DNA from 3 places in the Paenibacillus sp. Y859 genome. Region 2 is predicted to be linked to each of the others. Evidence: predicted binding sites of a transcription regulator. Region 2 holds the regulator's gene; each other region holds the start of a gene.
The links. Region 2 encodes CtsR, which represses protease genes until heat stress. Its sites were predicted from a motif close to ATGGTCAATAAAGGTCAAACA; they were not measured.
Positions count from the first base shown of each region.

Region 1 (6,688 bases), on a different contig from region 2:
TCCGTCCTAAACTAGAAAATTAGTTTAGGACGGACTCTTTCTTTAAATATAAGAAACTATAAGTGCGAGTTCAAAAGATGACTTTTTGAACAACCTCTATAAGTTTTGTGGAGGTCTTCCCGCTGTGCCCTTTAAGGTCAGGCTAGAATAGATGCTGAAAGTACACTTAATTAGCAGGAAAAGTAGGGAAAGAGAGAATTAGTTGTAAAAACTACAGTTAAAAATGGCGATAACGCTGAAAAGTGGAGTTTCCAGTAATTTAGATGTACTCTATGCAACTAAAGTTAGGTTCAGACGAATTGGGTTGAATTTAGATGTACTTATTGCACTTGCGTGAATGATGAAGGTGGAAGGCGATTATTGGTGATCGTGTTGCAATTAATGCTCATGACTTGATAAAAACTAAACAATATTATATAATGTCTATAAAATAGCAAACGAAACTGAAAGGTGTTTACAATAATGGACTATTTATCTGATCTGTTCTGGAATGCAAGTATGGAAGAAATCAAGCAAGGCTATATGTTCGAACAAGAGTGTGAAGCTTATGTATGTTTAATCTGCGGCAAACGTTATGAGAAGGGCATTATTTATAAGGAAGAAGAGGTGTACTACGAGGCGGAGAAGTATGTTCGGCGGCATATTGCGAATGATCATACGTCGATGTTAGATTTCTTATTAGGATTAGATAAGAAATGGACCGGATTAACGGATTTGCAGCGGACACTTTTGAACTTCTTCCAGATGGGGCTAAGCGATCAAGAGATCGTCAAACAATTGGATGGAGGTAGTACCTCTACTATTCGCAATCATCGCTTTACTTTACGTGAGAAGATGAAGCAGGCCAAGGCATTCCTGTCCATTATGGAACTTGTCGAGGAGAAGTCTCATAGCAAAAGCCGGTATATTCACATTCATGATTCACCTTCATTGCTAGATGAGCGGCATTCCATCACGGTGCAGGAGAATGAGGAGATTTTAAACACCTATTTTAAGGAAGGTCTACAAGGGCCGTTAACGGAGTTCCCGAAGAAGGAAAAACGTAAAATTGTTATTTTGCGACAACTCACTCAATTATTTGATGTTCAAAAGTCTTATTCAGAGAAGGAAGTCAATGCCATTCTGAAGGAACGTTTAGATGATTACGTGACATTGCGACGGTATTTAATTGAATACGGGTTTATGGACCGAGAACCAGATGGCAGTAAATATTGGGTGAAAAGTAAACGGAATGACTAATAATGCGAGTTCAAAAAGTCGACTTTTCAGCACCGAGAAGATTGGATGAAGCAAGGGAGTGAGGAGCGGAGCGTAGGCAGTACCTACGTGAGCACCGGAAGGACCGGCTGAATTCAATCTTCGATGTCGAGTCGTCCTCTTGATATGCTTCGTGATCAAAAGATGACTTTTTGAACAACCTCTAATAATAGAGAAAGAAGGGTTTATAATGAATCATCAAAGACGTAAGGAACTCGTGGCAGAATATCAACAACTGCCCCGCAAAATTGGTGTTTACCAAATACGTAACTTGGTGAATAATAAGATATGGATTGGGAGCAGTCTGAATCTATATGGGGCATTTAACAAGGATGTATTCATACTGAATATGGGTAATCATGCTTGCGTGTCATTGCAGAAGGAATGGAAGACCTATGGTGAACAGCAGTTTGAAATGGAAATATTGGAACAATTGAAGCTTGAAGATGGAGAGTCCCTTATAGGGATGATTCCGGTGAGCGTACCTGTAAATCATCCAACGAACAGACAACATAGGGATGAGTTACGGAAGCTAGAACTGAAATGGTTGGATAAGCTACAGCCATACGGAGATAATGGTTATCATGAACAGGTATAGTATGTGTTGACGATTCAATAGTGTTACGCAGTTGTTACGTAGATGTTACCCCGCTGTTACCATAATGATTCATTACTTCGATATACTGTGGATATGAGCTCAAAAAGTACGAAGAATATGAATCATTGTGGAGGGAATTTTGAGATGAATAAGGCTATGAGATGGGGCGCTGCAGCTATAGTGGCAGGAGTTCTATTGACAAGTGTGGGTTATACAGGACAAGCAACGGTCTTTGCTGTTGGAAATACGAAGAATACTGTCGAACAACCAACTGTCATTTTAGAATGGAAAGGTACTACACTCTCTCAACGTGGTGTGATAAGTAACGGGAACACCCTCATCCCTGTGACTGCATTGCGGGATCAACTGGGACTGTCATTACATTATAATCCGGGTACGAGAACATATAGTATTGGTAGTGGGTATAGACAGTTGAACATGGATTTAGCTGAGAATCGAGTAAATACAAATATTAATAACTTCTATGTCAATGAATATGAGGTAAAGAATATCAAAGGTAATTTATATGTTCCATTTCGATTGATAAGTGATTATTTGGGCTATCAAGGGGTGTGGAATCCATCACTTAAATCATTGAATATTACTCCTAGGGTAGAGAATGACCTATCGGTTACAACAAATAAGCTAGAAACAAAGACAAAGGATGCATTATTTATTGTTCGCTATCCTACCATTAGTGACCTTGATGATGCCAAGGTAGAGAAATCAATCAATACGGTGCTGGATAACCTTAAGGATGAATTCGTTGAAGCGTCGAAAGAGCAGGCCTCTAAAAGAGATAGTTCTGTTGAGCAAACCTATCAATTCTTTCAGAACTATATCGTGTCATACAATGAGAATGGTGTGTTAAGTCTTATCATAGATCAGTACGGTTATATTGGTGGGGCTCATGGTGGTACAGTTCGTATAGGGTTGACCTTCTCGTTAGACGATGGAAAGATACTATCACTGAATGATCTATTAAAAGGAAAGAGTCCTGATTATAATGAGAGATTGGACAAGCTTGTTCTCAAAGGACTACAAGACAATGATGGTTATTTTGGTGAATTTAAAGGATTGACTGGTGACGTGAATTATTTTGTGAAATCAGAGGGAATAGCATTGTTCTTCCAACAATATGAATATACGGATTATGCTACGGGCATTCCAACGTTCGTCATTCCTTTTCATCAGATTCTACCTGAAGGTACGAGAATGTTTAAGTAATTCTGTTATTGTAAAAGCCCTCACTCCTGTAATATACGGAAGTGAGGGCTTTTTGTCTTTAATTAAAGTGCTAATGGTTTCTCTAAGACTTTGTCGATCAAACCGTATGTGAGAGCATCTGAAGCACTCATGAAGTAGTCGCGGTCCGTATCTTTCTCAATGCGTTCCAGCGGCTGTCCACTACGTTCAGCTAAAATATGATTTAACTTATCGCGGAGCTTGAGGATACGACGAGCGCGAATCTCAATGTCTGATGCTTGACCTTGTGCACCACCTAGAGGTTGGTGAATCATGATCTCGCTATTTGGAAGCGCGTAACGCTTACCGATCGTGCCAGCAGTCAAAAGGAATGCCCCCATAGAAGCGGCCATACCTACACAGATTGTAGATACATCTGGTTTAATATATTGCATTGTATCGAATATCGCCATTCCGGCTGTAATGGATCCACCAGGGCTGTTTACATATAAGGAGATATCTTTCTCCGGATCTTCAGCAGCTAGAAATAGCATTTGTGCAATAATGGAATTGGCAACCATGTCATTAACTTCAGAACCTAAGAAAATAATGCGATCCTTCAAAAGTCTAGAATAGATGTCATATGCGCGTTCGCCGCGGCTACTTTGTTCAACGACCATAGGAATATAACCCATGTGGAAAGCCTCCCTTATACTAACTAAATTAGTTGTTCATTATAAATACGATTGCCGTATTTACCACTTGATAAACATTTTAAATCATAAAGTCAGGGAAAGTCAAACTATTGATAAAAAAAAGAGCCATGATTGGCTTTGATCTGAGTTGGTTAAAGTTATATATAGCTATCATAATAATTAATGGCGCGCCCGCGAGGAATTGAACCTCGATCTCAGGCTTCGGAGGCCTACGTCATATCCATTTGACCACGGGCGCAAAAAGAGATAGCAAAAATGATTATATGATATATACGTTAGAATAGCAAGGAATTGTTACATTTATAATCATCATACATCATGATGTATAAGAAAATCGGCAGTAGTAAATTATACTACAATGAATACTTGCAAGAGAAGCGAATATTGGTTAGAATAGTAGTGGGACTTAAAAAGTTTACCCGGGACATTTTAAGACCATGTAGAACGATGCAGGAGTGGAAAGCATGCGCAATTTAATAGAAATACAAAAGCAGCTTCTGCCTGATCTCATGGAAACTCTCAAGACAAGGTACACTATTCTTCACCGAATTTTATTACTTGATATTGTCGGTCGCAGAACGCTAGCAGCGTCACTTCATATGACGGAACGCGTGTTGCGTGCCGAAACGGATCTTCTGAAATCTCAAGGTCTCATTGAGATTGAAAGTATGGGAATGAAGATTAGTGACTCGGGTAGGAGACTACTGGATTCACTTGAGCCCATCGCCAAGAACCTTTTTGGACTAACAGATTTGGAAGATAAAATCCGCCTAGCCTATGGACTGCGTAAAGTAGTGATTGTACCTGGTGATTGTGAGTCGTCGCCGGTCGCTAAGAAAGAACTGGGACGTGCAGGAGCGAAGGCTCTGTTGAGCGTCATGGGTAATGAAGACATCATCGCTGTAACGGGAGGTTCAACACTCGCTGCAGTTGCTGAACAACTAACACAACCTTCGTCTGTTAATTTGAAGGGGACCTGGTTTGTACCCGCTCGTGGGGGCTTAGGGGAGAGCGTGGAATTTCAAGCGAATACTATAGCTTCCACGATGGCTAAGAGTGTAGGAGCCCAATATAGGCTGTTACATATACCAGATCTACTTAGTGATGATGCCTATCAATCGCTAGTCCAAGATCTTAATATTCAGGAAATTGTTCAGACGATCAGACAGTCGCGAATTATAGTGCACGGCATCGGTAATGCGCTGGAAATGACACGCCGTAGAAGATTGGACCTTGCGACTATTCAGGGCATCCAAGATGAAGGCGCGATTGCAGAGTCATTCGGTTATTATTTCAACGAGCATGGTGCTATGGTTCACAGAATGATGACCTTGGGTCTTCGGCTGGAAGATATTATGAATACTGAAATTGTGATAGGGATTGCAGGTGGAAAGAGTAAGGCTAGTGCGATACATGCTGTTCTCCGATTCGGTCAGGAAGATATATTGGTCACGGATGAGGCGGCCGCATTAGAGATTGAGAGGGAAATGGAAGAATATCCTCTTAACTAATTAAGAAAAACGATTAGCATCTTGCGAAATCTGATGACCTTGTTGTCATGAAAGGTGTAACAGCCTTTTTTGAATAAATAAAACGAAACTTTGGGAGGAACTAATCAATGACTGTAAAAGTTGGTATTAATGGATTTGGACGTATTGGTCGCCTTGCATTCCGCCGTATTCAAGCTGTGGAAGGAATCGAAGTAGTTGCTATTAATGACTTGACAGACGCGAAAATGTTAGCTCATTTGTTAAAATATGATACAACACAAGGACGTTTTGACGGAGACGTTGAAGTTCATGACGGATTCTTCAAAGTAAATGGTAAAGAAGTTAAGGTTCTTGCTAACCGTAACCCTGAAGAATTGCCTTGGGGCGAGCTTGGTGTAGACATCGTTCTAGAATGTACAGGATTCTTCGTATCTCAAGAAGCAGCTGAGAAGCATTTGAAAGGCGGCGCTAAAAAAGTCGTTATCTCTGCTCCAGCAACAGGCGATGTGAAGACGATCGTTTACAACGTAAACCATGAAACTCTTGATGGTACTGAAACAGTTATTTCTGGTGCTTCTTGCACAACGAACTGCCTTGCACCAATGGCTAAAACGTTACAAGATCAATTCGGAATTGTTTCAGGTTTGATGACTACAATTCATGCGTACACTGGCGACCAAAACACTTTGGATGCTCCACACTCTAAAGGAGATTTCCGTCGTGCTCGTGCAGCAGCTGAGAACATCATCCCTAACACTACCGGTGCTGCTAAAGCAATCGGCCTAGTTATTCCTGAACTTAAAGGTAAATTGGACGGTGCAGCTCAACGTGTTCCAGTTGCAACAGGTTCATTGACTGAATTGATCACTGTTCTTGACAAAAAGGTAACTGTTGATGAAGTTAACGCAGCTATGAAAGCAGCTTCTGATGCAGATTCTTTCGGATACACAGAAGACGAAATCGTGTCATCTGACATTAATGGTATTACATTTGGATCATTGTTTGACGCAACTCAAACAAAAGTATTAACTGTTGGCGACCAACAATTGGTTAAAACAGTAGCTTGGTATGACAATGAAATGTCCTACGCAGCACAACTTATTCGCACGTTGGAATATTTCGCTAAATTGGCTAAGTAATATTAGCTAGAATTCATAAACATTTAAAGAGCGGAAACAGGTGTTCAATGTTTCCGCTCTTTGTAAAATTATAGAGATGTTATTCCTTGAATTTGCAGAGTATTAAAATCTATGGGTGTGGAGGAACGCAGAGATGAATAAGAAGAGTATAAGTGATGTGCAAGTAGACGGATTACGGGTCTTTGTTCGTGTCGATTTCAATGTACCGCTCGAAGATGGTAAAATTACTGATGATACACGTATTCGTGAAACGCTACCAACTATTAATTACTTGGTGGAACGCGGAGCAAAGGTTATTCTAGC
Region 1 covers NZ_JBXCIZ010000006.1:33,323-40,010, forward strand. Annotated here, with positions in the region: gene AC1TO8_RS14310 (DUF2087 domain-containing protein) at 463-1,239, shown strand; gene AC1TO8_RS14315 (GIY-YIG nuclease family protein) at 1,448-1,855, shown strand; gene AC1TO8_RS14320 (PdaC/SigV domain-containing protein) at 2,000-3,082, shown strand; gene clpP (ATP-dependent Clp endopeptidase proteolytic subunit ClpP) at 3,145-3,735, opposite strand; tRNA gene AC1TO8_RS14330 (tRNA-Arg) at 3,920-3,994, opposite strand; gene AC1TO8_RS14335 (sugar-binding transcriptional regulator) at 4,221-5,267, shown strand; gene gap (type I glyceraldehyde-3-phosphate dehydrogenase) at 5,375-6,385, shown strand; gene AC1TO8_RS14345 (phosphoglycerate kinase) at 6,519-6,688, shown strand, end outside.
Region 1: clpP (ATP-dependent Clp endopeptidase proteolytic subunit ClpP) is a predicted target of CtsR. The motif match lies at 3,824-3,844, and genes of this name have one in related genera.

Region 2 (6,688 bases):
CACTCGGTACAGTTAAACTTTATTTTAAGCTTAGCCATCGTTCTCTCCTTAATTAAATAGCACAGTAAGTTATGCTAATGATGTCGAATTCACGCTATTATTAAGTTTACCACCAAGATGGAATGAACTAAAGGTAAATCCTCGCTCATTTATTCCTTCTATATATGATTTATCGTAAAGAAGGGATGAAAAGTTTACATCATCCTTAATTAAACTGAGATACACTCTGATGAGGCAGAGGACTTTTCACATTATAACCACTTTCCAGCTTCTCCAATCTCCTGTAGTTGCGGATGCAAAAGCGGTTGGAAATGCAGTTACAGTTATAGCTGCAGTTGCATAAAGTGCACTTAAATTCGGCCAAATTCCATTAAAGCTAACTTTAGTTGCATTGAAGGTAGCTAGTTACTGGAAAATATCACTTTTCATCGTTATCACCACTTTTAACTGTAGTTTAAACAACTATTTCTCTCGACCGCACTTTTGTGTATGAAACAACTGTACTTTTTGCATCTATTTCCCTCTACCATACCTTTGTACTTGAATTAACTGCACTTTCTGCAGTTGCGAGCGTGGGGGTGACGGTGGCGGCGGGGAGCATGATGATGGCGGTGGTGATGACTATTCAACGTTTGTGACTACTTAGCTTCTGCAACTGCGGCGGTAGGCCCCGGATGCTGAGTGCATCGGGGAGTGGCGAAGTTTTAACGGAACTCACAGACCTTATTCTATGAATAGATGCCCATTTGGAATTTTAACGGAAATACAGGCCTCTATATGCGAAAAAGTTTCCAAAATCCAGAGAAAAGCGCCAAATAAGGTCGCTCACTTCCGTTAGATTTCCAAAAGTGACGTTTGAGACACAATAAGGTCTGTCACTTCCGTTAGAACACTTACTAAACTCCACTTCCACTCCTACTTCTACTTCTACTTCTACTTCTACTTCTACTTCTACCTCTACTCCTACTCTCACCCTCCACCAACCTAACGACTTCCCTCATTCCCCTCGATCGAGCCTATTAAAATGTAAAAAAAGTAGTACCCTCCATCATTAAGAGGGTACTACTTCATTATTACATTTCGCACAATTTACAAGAGTACAACGCTACCACGGGTGGGTCCTATGGGCTTAATTGTTCTTAGTTACCTACCTCGGGTATATCCGATCCAATACGTTATTCTTGTTCTTTGTTATCTGCTTCAGGAGTATCCGATGGACTGTTCTTAGTTACTGTCAACCCGTCTTCCCCTTTATCAATAAGAAGGGAATCTCCTTTGCTAATATTACCTGTTAGTAGTTCTTCAGATAACCGATCTTCAATATGCTTTTGGATCGCCCGACGAAGTGGTCGTGCACCAAAGGCTGGATCATATCCTTCTTTAGCCAAGAATGCTTTAGCTTCATCTGTTAATATGAAATCCACATCATGTTCCTTCAATCGTTTACGAAGTTCCTCAGACATCAATGTTACAATCTCTGCAATATGTTTCTGTTCCAATGAGTGGAATACGATGATTTCATCAATCCGGTTCAAGAATTCTGGTCGGAAAGTCTTCTTCAGTTCACCCATCACTTTGTCCTTCATGTTGCCATAATCGGCTCCCCCATCTTGCACAGCCGTGAAGCCCAACGTTGAATTACGTCTGATCGCTTCTGCTCCTACATTGGAAGTCATGATAATAAGTGTGTTGCGGAAGTCAACTACACGACCTTTGGAATCGGTCAAGCGACCATCTTCTAGCACTTGTAGTAGAATATTAAATACATCAGGATGCGCCTTCTCAATCTCATCTAACAGTACGACAGAATATGGCTTGCGGCGTACTTTCTCCGTTAATTGGCCACCTTCTTCATACCCTACATACCCTGGAGGCGCTCCAACGAGACGAGACGTCGAATGTTTCTCCATATACTCAGACATATCAATCCGTACGATAGCATTCTCATCTCCGAATAATGCTTCAGCCAACGCACGCGCTAGTTCTGTCTTACCTACACCTGTTGGTCCAAGGAATACAAATGAACCCATCGGACGCTTAGGATCTTTAAGTCCAGCTCGAGCACGTCGTACCGCTTTACTTACGGATTTGACCGCTTCTTCTTGTCCAACTAGACGTTCATGTAGAATCGATTCCATATTCAGAAGACGTGCTGTCTCTTCTTCTTTCAGCTTACTCACCGGAATTCCAGTCCAGCTTGCCACAATTTGAGCGATATCGTCTGGTGTCACTTCAGAATCCGTGCTTCCTTGTTTCTCTTTCCACTGATTCTTCGTAATATCTAACTCTTCACGAATCTTTTGTTCAGTATCACGTAGAGCAGCTGCCTTTTCGAATTCTTGGCTTTGGACAGAGGCATCTTTTTCCTTGCGAACATCTTCAAGTCGACTTTCTAATTCTTTCAAATCCGGTGGAATCGTGTAAGAATTCAATCTTACTTTAGAACCGGCTTCATCAATTAGATCAATGGCCTTATCTGGCAAGAAACGGTCTGGAATATAGCGATCCGACAATTTAACTGCTTCAACAATTGCTTCATCCGTAATCTTCACACGGTGATGTGCTTCATAACGATCACGCAAGCCGAATAGAATCTGAACAGCTTCTTCCGGTGATGGTTGATCCACTACAATCGGCTGGAATCTACGCTCTAAAGCTGCATCTTTTTCAATATACTTACGGTATTCATCGAGGGTTGTAGCCCCAATACATTGTAATTCTCCACGAGCAAGGGATGGCTTCAAAATATTAGATGCATCGATAGCACCCTCCGCTCCACCAGCACCAATCAACGTATGCAATTCATCAATGAAGAGAATGACATTACCTGCTTGGCGAACTTCATCCATAATCTTTTTAAGACGATCTTCAAATTCACCACGGTATTTAGTTCCAGCTACAACAGATCCCATATCGAGTGTCATAACCCTTTTATCACGAAGTGTCTCAGGAATTTCATTATTAATAATTTTCTGTGCAAGTCCTTCAGCAATGGCTGTTTTACCTACCCCAGGTTCACCGATCAATACTGGATTATTCTTGGTTCGGCGACTAAGCACCTGAATAACTCTCTCAATTTCCTTACTACGACCAATGACTGGATCTAGATTACCTTCTCTAGCAAATGCCGTTAGATCCCGTGCCAAGCCATCCAACGTTGGTGTATTCACATTCGCTTGTGTTCCACTATGGCTTGATACCGTTTCATTGCTGCCAAGTAGTTGCAACACTTGTTGACGCGCTTTATTCAGGCTGATCCCTAAATTGTTAAGTACTCGTGCAGCCACACCTTCACCCTCACGAATAAGACCAAGCAAAATATGTTCTGTTCCAACGTACGTATGTCCCAGCTTACGAGCTTCGTCCATTGAAAGTTCAATCACTTTCTTAGCGCGAGGAGTATAGGCGATATTCGTTGGCTGTTCTTGTCCTCGACCAATCAGTGTCTCCACTTCATCTTGAATCTTCTCGAGTCCTAGACCAAGCCCAACTAAAGCCTTAGCAGCAATGCCATCTCCTTCACGAATTAAACCAAGCAAAATATGCTCTGTACCTATATTATTGTGACCTAAACGAACCGCTTCTTCTTGAGCCAATGCGAGCACCTTTTGCGCACGTTCCGTAAATCTCCCGAACATCATAACTCCTACACCTCCATGAAATTTAAATTCTTCTTATTGTATATTATCTTGAGAACCTAACTTCTTCCGAATTAACCTAGCACGATAGACGTCACGTTCCTCATTAGTAATGGCTTCCCCGAATGTCTTTTGAAGAAAACCTGCTTGGGTCATAACATTCAATTCATTCATTACAGGGGTGGATGGTCCCTTAATAATACCCAAATCAACACCAAGTCTAACATCAGATAGCCGTTGTGCAGCCTCTTTCGAGTCTAACATTTCTGCATATAACAAAATTCCGTATGATCGTTGTACACGATCTGTCATTCGGAGCTTCGATTCATTGAGTAGTCGTTCACGTGCATTCTGCTCATGTTCAATGATTTGCAACACGACACTGTGTAGATTGTCGATAATTTCATTCTCTGTCTGTCCCAGTGTAATCTGATTCGATATTTGAAATATGTTACCTACAGCTTCACTACCCTCGCCATAGATTCCTCTTACCGTTAAGCCTACTTGGGATACCGCTGACAAAATCCGATTGATCTGCTGTGTCATCACCAGTGCTGGTAAATGCATCATCACCGAAGCTCTAAGTCCTGTTCCTACATTGGTCGGACAACTTGTTAGATAACCGCGTGTGGCATCAAATGCATAATCAATATGTGCCTCAAATATATCATCAAGGGCTGTCGCCTTCTCCCAAGCATCACGTACCTGGAATCCTGGATATAGACATTGAATGCGCAAATGATCTTCTTCATTAATCATAATACTAATGGATTCATCTTCGCTCAGAATAACTGCACCATGTTCTGATTCGTTAGCCAGACTTGGACTAATCAGATGCTTCTCCACAAGAACTTTTTTGTCCAATGGTGAAATGTCATCTAAGTAAAGCATATGGAATGTACCAAATGATTCTAATGGTTCATATTTCTTCATGTCTGTTAGAGTATCTCGCACCACCATCGATTGCTCACTTGTCGCAAGCAAGGGAAATGGAATATGCTGTAAGTTGCGCGCCACTCGAACTCGACTACTTATCGCAATGTCGGAATCATTTGCGTCACCGAGCATCCATTGACTAAGCGCTTGTTCGGTGAATCGGAGATTTGGCATTACGCATTCCTCCTTCTAAAAAGAACTTTACTCTTCTGACAATCCCTTTTCAAGCTCTCTAATCTGATCACGAAGTGCTGCAGCCTCTTCAAATTCTTCTTGAATAATTTGTTGTTGCAGCTCAGACTTCAGATCCTGTAACCGTCGTTTAACTTGTATTTGAACGCCACCCCTTATCGGTACTTTGCCCACGTGAGCAGTACTCCCGTGAACTCTTTTGAATAAGGGATCTAGACGATCGTTGAAATATTTATAACACGAACTACATCCAAAGCGTCCAGCTTTACTAAATTGTGAGTACGTCATGCCACATTCTTCGCATCGTAACGTTTGAGCGCCTTTCGAGGTACCGGATTGAATCTTCTTAGCTGCGTCGAAGTCAATGAATCCCGACAATAAGCTATGAATCGAGAATCCTCCTGTTACCCCAGGAATCATCTCGCCCTTCTCACGAGCACATGATTCACACACATGAAATTCCGTTTTCTCTCCATTTACAATCTTGGTAAAATGAAGTGTGGCCGGTTTGTTTTCGCATTCTTGACAAAGCATGTCGATGTACCTCCCTTTCTTCGTAGGTCATTTACCTAATAAAGAGATCAGCATCGCTTTCATCATTCTGGCACGTATCTCATCCCTGTAAGGTAGCTTGATCATGAGGCATTCTCTGGAGATCGCTGCACGCATTAAAGTAGCTTCGCGTTTGCTTAGGAAACAGGATCCCTCCAGTTGATAGATCAGCCCTTCCGCTGTCGTCTGGTCGATATCTTCACCAATCGTCTGTCTTAGATGGGTATGAAGTTCAGAGTGTTGCGGAAGATCAATTCGTTGAATCCGAATATAGCCTCCACCACCTCTCTTGCTCTCCACAAGATAGCCCTTCTCTAACGTAAAGCGAGTACTGATGACATAATTGATCTGTGATGGTACACAGACAAACTTCTCAGCCAGATCGTTGCGTTGAATTTCCACTGTTCCTTCGGGACTTTCATGCAGAATATTCTTCAGATATTGCTCAATAACATCAGAGATATTACGCATCATTCATCCTCCAGTTATCAACCTCAACTCTTTCGTGGTTACCCACTTCCCAAGATGTAGTTCTATTCCTCATCTCTTCGTTGGTTGACTTTGACTTTCTTTGACTTTGTTAATATTATATCATATTCTTTGGTTTTGCCAAGGGGTATTACATATTTTTAGTGTGGACCTCTCTAAGCAATAATATTCTTGCAAGCTGGGATTATCGAGTAAGATCAGGCAAATCCTTAGTTAGCCTGATAATATGCTCTACAAAAGAAGAATTATTAGTTTAAAGGAAAAGTAGCTAATGTAAGTTTTAGTTGCAGAAAGGACAGTTAAATGTTGCGATTTGCGGATAAGTGGTGATTTTTAAGTAATTAAGTGTAGATTTGCAACTAGATTGGCATCAGAAGCAATTTAGCTGAATTTAGCTGTACTATGTGCAACTACTGCATCAGGAGGTACTGATGATTGGAGTTGGTGTGTGGTCCTGGATGGTGCGCGGGACAAATGGGAAGTTGATGGTTGGTGAGTTGGATGGTGTGTGTTAGGAATGAAGTCTACTGGTTGGTGAGTTGGGGGATGTGTTGGGAATGAAGTCTAGTCGTTGGGGCAAGTTGATGGATTGTGAGCTGAGGTGCAGTCGTTGGGTAGCTGAGGAATTGGGTAGCAGTGGTCGAAGCGCAGAAAAATGAAGCCTTGAGCCGCTGTAGAAAAGTAAATAGATAATTAGTTGTATAAAAGGCAGTTAGTTTGAAGGAAAAGTAGCTATAGTGAGTTTTAGTTGCAGAAAGTACAGTTAAATGTTGCGATTTGCGGATAAGTGGTGATTTTCAAGTAATTAAGTGTAGATTTGCAACTAGATTGGCGTCAGAAGCAATTTAGCTGAATTTAGCTGTACTATGTGCAACTACTGC
Region 2 covers NZ_JBXCIZ010000018.1:55,858-62,545, forward strand. Annotated here, with positions in the region: gene radA (DNA repair protein RadA) at 1-38, opposite strand, end outside; gene AC1TO8_RS22285 (hypothetical protein) at 486-638, shown strand; gene AC1TO8_RS22290 (hypothetical protein) at 755-973, opposite strand; gene clpC (ATP-dependent protease ATP-binding subunit ClpC) at 1,176-3,641, opposite strand; gene mcsB (protein-arginine kinase McsB) at 3,675-4,748, opposite strand; gene mcsA (protein-arginine kinase activator protein McsA) at 4,776-5,300, opposite strand; gene AC1TO8_RS22310 (CtsR family transcriptional regulator) at 5,328-5,789, opposite strand.

Region 3 (6,688 bases), on a different contig from region 2:
CCCCATTAAACGAAGAACTGTGAGGACATTCTCTATTGAGCCTTTCGCCATGCTTTTCCTGCGAATCGTCCGAGCTCCACCGCCAATCTCTTCCTCTTCCACCACACCTGTTATATTGATTTTCCCTTGACCCTTTGAACTTATAGAAGCAGATACTTCAATTTCAAGTAATGTTCCTAGATTTGATCCATACACAGCAAGTCCATTAACTACTCCAACCTGTGAATGCGTTGGTATTTTACGTTCAGGCCGAGGTTGGAGTTGGCTGCTATTAGCTACCCACTCCACATCTGTTGCCTCTAATGAGTCTCTCTTTTCAGTCCATGCTAAACCAGCTGCGAGCTGAATGATATTGACAGCTTCTCTTCCATTGGTAGCATACTTCTTCACCACTTCTACAGCCGAAGGACATGGTTTAAGACCTATTTTTGCAATAGCATCTTCTGCAATCATGCCGATTTCATCGGGCAGTAGCGGTCGAAAGTATATTTCCATACAGCGGGACCGGAGCGCAGGTGGAATTTCTTCCGAGGAACGAGTCGTCGCACCAACGAGACGGAAATCAGCAGGTAAGCCATTCTGAAAAATATCATGGATATAAGCAGGCGTATTATTATCTTCAGAGTTATAATATGCACTTTCCAAGAGAACCTTGCGATCTTCAAGTACCTTTAATAGTTTATTTAATTGGATCGAATGTAATTCACCAATCTCATCAATAAATAGAATTCCACCATGCGCTTTCGTCACAGCTCCGGGTTTAGGTTGCGGAATACCCGCAACTCCCATTGAGCCGGCCCCTTGATATATCGGATCGTGAACAGATCCAATGAGAGGGTCTGCTATTCCTCTCTCATCAAATCGAGCAGTGGTTGCATCAATTTCCGTAAATTTCGCTTCACTTTTAAAAGGTGAAGTCGGATTTTTTTTAGCTTCCTGCAATACAACCCTGGCTGCCGCTGTCTTCCCCACTCCTGGAGGCCCATAAATAATGACATGCTGAGGATTATCACTACATAGCGCTGCTTTTAAAGCACGTAATCCTTCCTTTTGTCCTACAATATCATCAATCGATTGTGGTCGGGTTTTCTCTGAAAGAGGTTTGGTAAGTGATATAGAACGTAGTTTCCGTAACTTATCTAATTCTTTCCTCGACTCCCTATCGATTGCTGTTCGGTTTGTCTTCTGACCCCGTAGCAAAGTCCAGAAGTAAATCCCGATAATGACACCAAAGAACAATTGAATCACCATAAATATCATACTTAAATTCATAGTTTCCCTCCCATTTCTATAACTCCCATTAGGCTAATACTTGGTAGTATAGCCTTTTCCTCATTCAATAAACGCACTTATTGTGATTTTCGGCTGGAAATATGTCTAAAGGACTTTCACATGGTTAGATTTAGATGACTTGAATGTATCGTTACTGTCATGGTTAGGAAGTAATGTCTATAGGCTACATCCGCTCTTATCTGTCAAAAAAGCTACAGGCCGATAACTTACGGCCTGTAGCTTTTGTACTTACACTATAATTAGGATTGATGCTGATGATTGCGACCTGGTATTTCTCCAGTAGCTTCATACACTTCAACGATATGATCAATTTCTTTCTTCAATTCATTAACTAGCTCAGCTTCAGGTACCTTACGGATCATCTCTCCGTAGCGGAAAAGCATCCCTTCTCCACGTGCACCAGCAATACCAATATCCGCTTCACGCGCTTCGCCTGGGCCATTCACAGCACAACCAAGTACGGATACCTTAATAGGTACTTTTAAATTAGATATATACTCCTCTACTTCATTAGCAATAGAGAATAAGTCAATATCCAATCTTCCACAAGTTGGACAAGAGATCAATGTTGGAGCATTCGAGATCAGACCAAATGCCTTTAGAATCTCACGTGCTACTTTCACCTCTTCGACAGGGTCCGCACTAAGCGAAATCCGTAGGGTGTTACCGATCCCCATAGAGAGTAGAGCACCAATACCTGCCGAACTCTTAATTGTACCCGAGAACAACGTTCCTGCTTCCGTGATCCCTAGATGCAATGGATATGGGATAACTTCAGCGGCCTTGCGATAAGCCTCGAGAGCCATAGGTACATCCGATGCTTTTAAAGAAACGATAATATCATGAAAGTCCAACTCTTCCAGTATTCCTATATGAAAAAGTGCACTCTCAACCATAGCATCAGGTGTCGGATAACCATATTTCTCAAGCAAATGATTCTCAAGTGAACCAGCATTAACCCCAATTCGTATAGGTATTCCCTTCGCTTTACAGGCTTTTACGACTTCTTCTACCTTGGAGCGACGTCCGATATTACCAGGATTAATGCGCACTTTATCAATGCCGTTCTCAATAGCAGCTAAAGCTAATCTATAATCGAAATGAATATCCGCAACTAATGGGATATGAATCTGTTTCTTTATTTCTTTGATTGCAGCAGCGGCCTCCTCATTATTAACGGTAACCCGCACCATTTGGCAACCCGCTTCTTCTAAACGTAATATTTCAGCCACTGTTGCTTCCACATCTGCCGTCTTCGTCGTACACATGCTTTGAATGATCACATCGTTATTTCCACCTATGATCAGGTCTCCAACTTTAACAGAACGTGTGTCTTTTCTTGAAAACATAGTTAGCCTCTCCCTTTAACGCTAAAACTCCACCCCTTGCCCCGACGTCAATAGCTGCACGTACAGGGCTGGAAGTGGAACTTCGGCAATCTATCTACATAAGCCCTATGGTATTCACAACCCTTTAGGCACTCTCTTCTTGATTCTTGCTAACCTTAGTGCTGGCACTTAATTCAGGAACTACTTTCTCTTGAACTACCTGCTCGGTGATAACGCAATCTTCGATGTCGTCGCGAGACGGAACCTCGAACATCACATCAAGCATAATGCCTTCAATGATTGCTCTTAAACCACGAGCACCCGTATTACGTTTAATGGCTTCCTTGGCAATAGCCACCAACGCTGCAGGTTCGAATTCCAGATTCACATTATCCATTTCCAACAGTTTTTGATACTGTTTAGTCAATGCATTCTTCGGTTCAGTAAGAATCCGAACTAATGTGTTCTCATCTAGAGGCTCCAAACTTGAAATGATAGGTAGGCGCCCTACAAATTCAGGTATTAGACCAAATTTCAACAGATCCTCTGGTAGAACCATAGATAGATACTCACCAGGATTCAGATCTTTCTGAGCTTCTCCACCGCCGTTAAATCCGATTACCTTCTTACCGATACGACGTTTGATTAATTGCTCCAACCCGTCGAAAGCACCACCGCAGATAAACAATACATTTGTAGTATCAATCTGAATGAATTCTTGATGAGGATGTTTACGTCCCCCTTGAGGCGGAACAGATGCAACAGTTCCCTCAAGAATTTTAAGAAGGGCTTGCTGCACCCCTTCACCCGATACATCGCGTGTAATCGATGGATTCTCCGACTTGCGAGCCACTTTATCGATCTCATCAATATAGATGATGCCACGTTCCGCTTTCTCCACGTCATAATCAGCTGCTTGTATAAGCTTCAATAGAATATTCTCAACATCCTCACCCACATAGCCAGCCTCAGTTAATGATGTCGCATCTGCAATTGCAAAAGGTACGTTAAGAATTTTGGCCATCGTTTGAGCTAGCAATGTCTTACCTGATCCAGTAGGACCCAACAAGAGGATATTACTCTTAGATAACTCTACGTCATCAATCTTACTTTGTGTATTAATTCGTTTGTAATGGTTATAGACCGCAACAGACAATGATTTCTTAGCTTGATTCTGCCCAATAATATATTGATCGAGAATATCGCAAATATCTTTAGGCTTCGGGATATCTTTCAAATCCACTTCTTCCTCATGCCCTAGCTCTTCCTCTACAATCTCAGTACACAACTCGATGCACTCATCACATATATAAACGCCAGGACCTGCAACTAATTTACGCACCTGTTCCTGAGTTTTACCACAGAAAGAACATTTAAGTTGCCCTTTCTCATCATTAAACTTAAACATATTACCACCCCTTAAGATTTGTTCGGTGAAGATAGTACTTTGTCAATAAGTCCATAAGACACTGCTTCTTCAGCGCTCATGAAGAAATCACGATCCGTATCCATCTCGATTTTGTCAAGAGGTTGACCGGTTCGTTCTACATATATTTGATTAAGCTTTTCTCTTGTCTTCAAGATCCAATCCGCATGAATCCGTATATCTGATGCCTGCCCTGAAATACCTCCCAAAGGCTGATGAATCATCACTTCGCTATTACTCAGCGCAAATCTCTTACCTTTCGCTCCCGCGGTCAATAGCAAAGATCCCATACTTGCCGCCATACCCACGCAAATCGTAGATACATCTGGCTTTATGAATTGCATTGTATCATATATCCCCATTCCCGCTGTGACAGAACCACCTGGTGAGTTAATATATAGACTAATATCCTTCTCTGGGTCCTCAGCAGTTAGAAATAACAGCTGTGCTATGACAAGATTGGCAACATCATCGTCAATGGCAGTACTCAGAAAAATAATGCGATCCTTAAGCAATCTGGAGTAAATATCAGAAGAACGTTCTCCACGACTGGTTTGTTCAACAACCATAGGTACGAGACTCATTTGACCAACCTCTTTTCCTTTTAAAAATACAATTTCATATCTCATCAATATTTTAACATGTTAGAAGCGCGATGTCATTTTTTCAACATACGCAATAAGTATGCAACATAATCCCTTTAAATAAGTATGTATCAAGCAAACACGGCTATACCGTCCTTTTTTTTAAAACAAACCCAATTTTCACATGTATTATCCATTTTTTGGTCAGTTTAGGTAAAAATGAGGCGCGTCAAAAAAACGCACCTCATCAACCACTATAATAATTTTCTTATTTGTCTTCTTCTGGAGTTTCATCTTCAACTTCTACAGGAGCAACTTCCTTACTGTTAGACAGTAGGAAATCAACTGTTTTGCGTAGAGAAATCTCTTCACGTAGACTGTTCAATGATCCATTAGCTTCTAGAACACTACGTAGTTCTTCAGGAGAGCGCTTGTATGATTCAGACAATGTAGCCAATTCACTCGTAACGTCTTCTTCGGTAACTTCAATCTTCTCATCCTTAGCAACTTGCTCAAGTACGAGATTGTTACGAACACGTTTCTCTGCATCAACTTTCATTTGCTCTTGAAGATCAGACTTAGTCTGACCTGAGAAGCTTAAGAACATCTCAAGATCCATACCTTGTGAACGAAGACGATTATCGAAATCAGTCATCATATTCTGAACTTCACTTGAAATCATCGATTGTGGAATATCAACTTCTGCTAATTCAGCAACTTTATCCACTACAAGACCTTCACGAACACCTTTCGCTTCTTGGTCTTTACGTGATTCTAGTTGTGTCTTCAAGTCTACCTTGTACTCATCCAATGTTTCGAATTCACTTACATCTTTAGCGAATTCATCGTCCAATTCAGGAAGTTGTTTGCGCTTGATTTCGTGAACTTTCACTTTGAAGACAGCTAGCTTACCAGCCAATTCTTCTACTTGGTAAGTTTCAGGGAATGTTACTTCAACGTCTTTCTGATCGCCAGTAGCCAATCCTATAACTTGTTCTTCAAAGCCTGGAATGAACGAACCGCTTCCCAGTTCCAAAGAATGACGCTCAGCTTGTCCACCTTCAAAAGGAACACCGTCAACGGAACCATCAAAATCAATGATTGTGATGTCACCATTCTCAGCAGTACCCTCTTCAATAATAACTAGCTCTGCATGACGTCCTTGTAAGCGAACTAATTCTTCGTTCAGTTCATCTTCAGTAACTTCAACTTTTTGTGTTGGTACTTCTACGCCTTTGTATTGACCTAAAGTTACTTCTGGTTTAACAGTAACTTTAGCTTTGAACTTAAATACTTCACCTTTAGCAAATTGATCAATATCAATTTCTGGGCGATCTACCGGGAAGATATCCGTTTCGTCTACCGCTTGTGTGTACACTTCTGGAAGCAAAATATCAATAGCATCTTGATACAAGCTTTCTACTCCATAACGTGCTTCAAAGACAGAACGCGGTACTTTTCCTTTACGGAATCCAGGTACATTAGCTTTCTTAGATACTTTCATAAAAGCTTTATCAAGCGCCTCAGTTACACGCTCTGTTTCTACTTCAACTTCAAGAACCCCAAGGTTCTTCTCTATTTTTTCCCAAGTTGCTTTCATTTTATGCCTTCCCCTCCAAAATAATTCTCATGGTTTATTTATAGAAAATAAGAAAGTATAAGTTCCACTCTATACTTAATCCTTATATTTCACGCACAGAACAACCATTATAGTATAAACAACATTGTACCTTTTTTCAAGGGTAGGTTCAACCTAGAATCCTAAATTAATTATTATATTAAAAGTAAATGTTCAAAAAGGCGTCATAACAGTTTATTATGCTTCACCTTCTGTAACAAACTGTTTCATCACTCGGTAGGCTTGTTCGAATCGAAAACGGAAGTTCTCTGTAATCCCGTATATTGCCCGAGTCTCCTCTTCATTGCGGTTTCCTGTTAGACTTTCAGATACCGTCTGATGGAGCGCTGCCGCCCATATATCCATTACCAAATCTTCTTCTGTTAACATGGATAGATAAGCATTTGTTCCATATACCGCCTTAATAAATTGTGACCAT
Region 3 covers NZ_JBXCIZ010000003.1:377,450-384,137, reverse strand. Annotated here, with positions in the region: gene lonB (ATP-dependent protease LonB) at 1-1,272, opposite strand, end outside; gene ispG (flavodoxin-dependent (E)-4-hydroxy-3-methylbut-2-enyl-diphosphate synthase) at 1,533-2,642, opposite strand; gene clpX (ATP-dependent protease ATP-binding subunit ClpX) at 2,767-4,029, opposite strand; gene clpP (ATP-dependent Clp endopeptidase proteolytic subunit ClpP) at 4,041-4,631, opposite strand; gene tig (trigger factor) at 4,900-6,231, opposite strand; gene AC1TO8_RS10825 (hypothetical protein) at 6,448-6,688, opposite strand, start outside.
Region 3: clpP (ATP-dependent Clp endopeptidase proteolytic subunit ClpP) is a predicted target of CtsR. The motif match lies at 4,832-4,852, and genes of this name have one in related genera.